2 regions of the Shewanella sp. SW24 genome follow, and region 1 is predicted to be linked to the other one. Evidence: predicted binding sites of a transcription regulator. Region 1 holds the regulator's gene; the other holds the start of a gene.
What was found. The regulator sigma-54, encoded in region 1, starts transcription at its own class of promoters, with help from an activator protein. The targets are predictions, from matches to a motif close to GTTGGCACGNNNNTNGNNT.
Positions count from the first base shown of each region.

Region 2: the regulator sigma-54 is predicted to act here: its motif matches at 1,756-1,774, upstream of glnA (glutamate--ammonia ligase).

Region 1 covers NZ_JAKKSH010000008.1:59,452-62,622, forward strand. Annotated here, with positions in the region: gene rapZ (RNase adapter RapZ) at 1-77, opposite strand, end outside; gene ptsN (PTS IIA-like nitrogen regulatory protein PtsN) at 74-517, opposite strand; gene hpf (ribosome hibernation promoting factor) at 520-807, opposite strand; gene L5M17_RS08565 (RNA polymerase factor sigma-54) at 836-2,314, opposite strand; gene lptB (LPS export ABC transporter ATP-binding protein) at 2,422-3,153, opposite strand; gene lptA (lipopolysaccharide transport periplasmic protein LptA) at 3,150-3,171, opposite strand, start outside.
Region 2 covers NZ_JAKKSH010000013.1:79,318-82,488, reverse strand. Annotated here, with positions in the region: gene glnA (glutamate--ammonia ligase) at 259-1,668, opposite strand; gene typA (translational GTPase TypA) at 2,679-3,171, shown strand, end outside.

The DNA of each region.
Region 1 (3,171 bases):
TAGCCGAGATCTTCGAGTACCCTAAGGGCGACAGATTTGCCTGAGCCTGAGCGGCCCGACACTATGACCAGTTTCATCCAGTGATTACCTGATAGAGTTCCGTTTCATCATGCGTCTTGCGTAATTGCTTTAATATTTGCTTGTCGCTCAGCTTTTCGGCCATGCAAGACAAGGTACTTAAGTGCTGCTGACATTGGTCTGCAGGCACCAGTAGTGCAAATAAAATATCAACAGGTTGCTTATCGATAGCATCAAATGCTATCGGCTCTTCACACTTAATTAGTATGGCAATGGGCTGATCTATATCGGCTAGTCGACCATGTGGAATGGCGATGCCGTTACCTATACCTGTGCTCCCCATCTTTTCGCGCGCCACTAGGCTTTCGAATATCTCTTGAGATGAGAGGGTCGGGTACTGGGCAGCGACTAAGTCGCTGATGAGTTCCAGTACCTTTTTCTTGCTGCCCGGAGTGGCGCAGGTAGTGCACTCCGGCCGCAGTATGGTACAAAGTTCCATTATTAGTGTTTTGTTAACTTCTCTTTGTGTTTAATAACCTGACGGTCAAGCTTGTCAATCAGGGCGTCTATAGCGGCATACATGTCAGCATGCTCTGAAGTAGCAAAAACTTCACCACCTATGAGGTTTATTCTCGCTTCAGCAATCTGTTGCATTTTCTCAACATTGAGCACAACGTGCACATTATTGATCTGTTCGAAATGGCGTTCAAGTTTTGAAAACTTTTCTTCTACATATGCACGTAACGATTCGGTAATTTCGATATGGTGCCCACTTAGGTTTATTTGCATAGAAACGTCCTCCGATATCCACTGTAGGTTATAAACTTTTACGCTGATTAGAAGGTGGAATAAGCATAGCCTCTCGGTACTTCGCAATGGTTCTGCGGGCTACGTTGATCCCTTGTTCTGCCAGAAGTTGTGCCATCTTACTATCGCTTAATGGTTTTTTCTGGTTTTCCGCTGCCACCAGTTTCTTTATAAAGGCTCTGATTGCTGTGGATGAGCACTCACCACCATCGTCAGTACCGACGTGGCTAGAGAAGAAGTATTTTAGTTCAAAAAGTCCCTTAGGGGTATGCATGTATTTTTGAGTTGTGACCCGTGAGATGGTGGACTCATGCATTTCTACCGCTTCAGCAATATCGTTAAGCACCATAGGCTTCATGGCTTCTTCACCATACTCAAAGAAACCTTGCTGATATTGCACTATGCAATTAGCAACTTTAAGCAAAGTGTCGTTACGGCTTTCTAGACTCTTAATAAACCATTTAGCCTCTTGCAGATGGCCGCGAATAAATTGGCTATCGGCTTGGTTTTTTGTGCTGCGTGCCATAGAAGCATAATGTTGATTTACATTGATTTTGGGCATGCAGTCAGGATTAAGCTCAACGACCCAGCGGCCATTTTTCTTCGACACAGACACATCTGGGATAACGTATTCGTCATTATTGGGTGTGATCAACAAACCTGGGCGAGGATTGAGAGTTTGGATAAGTGCTATACCATCCCTTAATTCATCCTCTTTTAATTTAGTCTTACGCATCAATAACCTAAAGTCTCGGGCGGCGATCAGATCTAAATGATCTTTGATCAGCATACGGGCGTTTTCTAGGTTGGGAGTATCAGCGGCGAAATGCGACAGTTGGATCAACAGGCATTCACTTAAATCGCGGGCGGCAACGCCTATGGGATCAAAATGCTGAATACGCTTGAGTACGGCTTCGACTTCGTCAAGCTCAACTTCAGGATTGCCCATGGCTTCGAGAATTTCTTCAGTGCTTTGGGTGAGATAGCCCTGATCGTCGATGGCATCAATAATGGCGGTGGCAATGGCTAAATCGGTTTCAGAAAACGGCGTGAGGTTTTTTTGCCATTCTAAGTGTTCGTACAAACCTTCACTGGTCTCGCCTTGGAAGGGCATATCGTCTTCACGACTGCCGCCGGGGCCTGAGTTTGGGGAGGCGGTAAACACTTCATCCCATGTGGTGTCCATGGGGAGCTCATCGGGCATGGATTCTTTGGTTAGCGACTCTGCCGTGTCTATGGTGGAGCTGTCTTTTTCTGGTGGCAGAGTGCTAGATTCACTGAAATCCGTATCGGATAGCGTTTGGTTTACAGGGTTTTTAGTGGCGTCGAATTGATCCTCTTCCAGCTCGAGAAGGGGATTAGAATCTAATGCTTGCTGGATCTCTTGCTGCAGTTCCAGTGACGACAGTTGCAACAGACGTATAGCCTGTTGTAGTTGTGGCGTCATGGTTAACTGTTGACCCAGTTTGAGCTGGAGTGACGCTTTCATGTTACCGCTGATCCCTACGTTATTATTGTTAGATGAGGTCGCTTATTATTATCTTGAGTGAAGCCCAATGGCGGTATAAATTGCCTCCATTGGCTTCGCTCGATTAACTATAGCCTGAATTGTTCACCTAAGTACACAGCCCTAACTTGCTGATTGTCTAAGATCTCTGCTGGAGTTCCTTCGGCAATCAGGTTTCCGTGACTCACAATATAAGCATGTTCACATACATCTAATGTCTCGCGGACATTATGGTCTGTGATCAGTACGCCAAGGCCGCGACTTTTGAGTTGTTCGATAATCTTCTTGATGTCGATAACCGAAATAGGATCGACGCCGGCAAACGGTTCATCGAGCAAAATGAACTTAGGATTAGCGGCTAAAGCCCGCGCAATTTCGACGCGACGACGTTCGCCACCCGACAATGACATGCCTTGGCTGTCACGGATGTGGGTGATATGAAACTCTTCGAGCAGATGTTCTAGTTCTTCTTCTCGTTCTTCGTTTTTAAGTTCTTTACGAGTTTGCAGTACGGCCATGATGTTGTCATGAACAGTTAGCTTACGAAAGATACTGGCTTCCTGCGGTAAGTAACCTATGCCTTTGCGGGCACGCAGATGCATAGGATCTGCGGTTAAATCATCATCGTCGATAAAGATATGCCCCTTATCGCTCTTCACTAGCCCGACAACCATGTAAAAGGTCGTGGTTTTACCGGCACCGTTTGGACCGAGTAGGCCAACGACTTGACCGGTTTTTACCGTCAGACTGACGTCTTTAACCACTTGGCGACTCTTGTAACTTTTTGCCAGATTTTGTGCTCTTAAGGTGATTTGGGTCATTTAGAGTCCTGCTTTTTT
Region 2 (3,171 bases), on a different contig from region 1:
TGCATCCATGTTTAGTTTAGATCGGTTTTTAACCATCTATCTCTATTGTTGCTGTTGTCGCGGTGTCTGGCGTGCCTTCTCTGAATGATAAAAGAGTGGTTGGCGATGATGCCTATTTAGAGAACAACGCGATGATTGAATCAGAATAAAAGTTGTATATACCTTCAAAATACAAAAAGCCCCGATAGCGTTGCTATCGAGGCTTTTATATTTTCTGTATAAATTACATAAAGCGAGCCGGTTGTATAGCGATAGCCATTACAGGCTGTAGTACATTTCAAACTCAAGTGGGTGAGTTGTACGTGCTACGCGCTCAGCTTCTGCTGTTTTCAGTACGATATAAGATTGGATGAAATCTTCACTGAACACGCCGCCTTTAGTCAGGAACTCATGGTCAGCTTGCAGATTTTCAAGGGCGTTTTCTAATGATGTTGCCACTTGTGGGATTTCAGCCGCTTCTTCTGGAGGCAGATCGTACAGATCTTTGTCCATCGCTTCACCTGGGTGGATCTTGTTTTGGATACCGTCAAGACCCGCCATCAGCAGCGCTGCGAAACCTAAGTATGGGTTTGCATGTGGGTCAGGGAAACGTGCTTCGATACGACGGCCTTTAGGGCTTGGTACCACTGGAATACGGATTGATGCAGAGCGGTTACGGGCAGAGTAGGCCAACATAACAGGTGCTTCAAAGTGTGGCACTAAACGCTTGTAAGAGTTAGTGCTTGGGTTAGTGAAAGCGTTCAGTGCGCGAGCGTGCTTGATGATACCACCTATGTAGTACAGAGCCGTTTCACTTAAACCTGCGTATTTGTCGCCAGCGAACAAGTTAACACCGTCTTTCGCCAGAGATTGGTGAACGTGCATGCCGCTACCGTTGTCACCAACGATGGGTTTAGGCATGAAAGTCGCAGTCTTACCGTAAGCGTGTGCCATGTTGTGCACTACGTACTTCAGAATTTGGATTTCATCCGCTTTCTTAGTCAAGGTGTTGAAGCGAGTGGCGATTTCGTTTTGACCTGCAGTCGCCACTTCGTGGTGATGCGCTTCAACCACTTGGCCCATTTCTTCGAGCACTAAACACATAGCGCTACGTAGGTCTTGTGATGAGTCAACCGGTGCAACTGGGAAGTAACCGCCTTTAACAAATGGACGGTGACCTGTGTTGCCGCCTTCGTAGCTAGTGCCTGAGTTCCAAGCCGCTTCTTTAGCGTCGATCTTAACGAAACAACCTGACATGTCAGTACCGAAACGGACATCGTCAAATAGGAAGAATTCTGGTTCTGGTCCAATCAATACAGTATCAGCGATACCAGTAGAGATCAGGTAAGCTTCTGCTTTTTTAGCAATTGAGCGTGGGTCACGGTCGTAACCTGTCATAGTACCGGGTTCAAGAATGTCACAACGGATCAGCGCTGTGGTTTCTTCGGTGAAAGGATCCAGTACAAATGTCGTTGGATCTGGCATCAGTACCATGTCTGATTCGTTAATGCCCTTCCAACCTGCGATAGAAGAACCGTCAAACATTTTGCCGTCTTCGAAGAAATCAGCATCTACCTGATGAGAAGGAATAGATACGTGCTGCTCTTTACCTTTAGTGTCGGTAAAACGTAAATCAACGAACTTAACTTCTAATTCTTCAAGTTGCTTTAAAACTGATTCAACTGACATTCTCAAGCCTCCGGTAGGGTAAAGGGATGCCCCTTTTATAATCTTTTAACTCAAGTGATTTATCTTGAGCCAAACTTACGAGCTATAAAGCGATATCCATGCCAATAATTTAACTTACTGATTAACATGGTTTAAAATCTTTGTTGCACTTAATTGGATTCGCGTGCGCACCATAATGGTGCCTTTGTCTGTGGCATTTTGGTGCATTACTCCATTTTGGTGCGCACTGAAGTGATTCATGCAAACCTTAAGCTGGGATGCACAGCGATAACATGCACCGCTTATATGGCAATGAGATGGCAATGACACTTTGGCTTTCACTATCTCAGTAAGTACTGCCTCTGTGAAGCTCACACATACTTTCAGCGCCGATCGGGACTATTTACCACCGCATAACCGCCGCATAATTGTCATAAAACCACGCTAGTCTGTCCAACTATGCCACGTATTATCAATCCAATAGTGGTTTATTATCATATTATTAGGAAAGAGTTCGTTCTCATGTGCGAAATGTCTTTGCTGTTCACAGACCTAGTGAAATCAGTGATGCGTAAAAAGGTATCCCGTGACAATGAAGTGAGTCTTAATGTCATCGGGTGTAAACGCCAACATGAACGTTAGATTAAGTGTGTAGCAGAATTTATTGCAGTGTGTTCACGTGGTAATTTCTCTGTGTCTAAGTCGATTTTGCTGATGCTTAAATCGACATTAGCAGTGCTAACATTGAATACGAAAAATAGCAAATTCAGCTGCTTAACTCAGATTTTTCCTACGAATATGGCAATTAAACAGAGCGTTAACTCTGGCTATAGAGGATTTCATTCAGTGGATGATTGGCGGAAATTACCCAAGGATTGGCGAATTGTTTTATAAGTGTTCAAAAATAATCCTGTGCGCCAAGGCCGCTCTGGAGTAGAATGGCACGCTTTTTATTGTGGTAGATCGAGCTCGATCACCATAACGAATTACTGAAATATCCCTATTTTTGTTTGATGGTAAGAGGTTTATCCGTGCTAGAGAATTTACGTAACATCGCCATTATTGCACACGTTGACCATGGCAAAACGACCCTGGTAGACAAGTTGCTGTCACAGTCAGGCACCCTTGCAACCCGAGGAGAAGCCACTGAGCGGGTGATGGACTCCAACGATCTTGAAAAGGAACGTGGGATCACGATTCTGGCAAAGAATACTGCCATCAAGTGGAACGACTACCGTATTAACATCGTTGATACCCCAGGCCACGCCGATTTCGGTGGTGAGGTTGAGCGTGTTCTGTCTATGGTTGACTCAGTATTATTGCTGGTTGATGCCGTTGACGGTCCAATGCCACAAACTCGCTTCGTAACGAAGAAAGCGTTTGCTCAAGGCTTAAAGCCAATCGTTGTTATCAACAAAATTGACCGTCCAGGTGCACGCCCAGATTGGGTTATTGACCAAGTATTCGACCTGTTCGATAACTTAGGTGCAACTGACGAGCAGTTAGATTTCCCGATCGTTTACG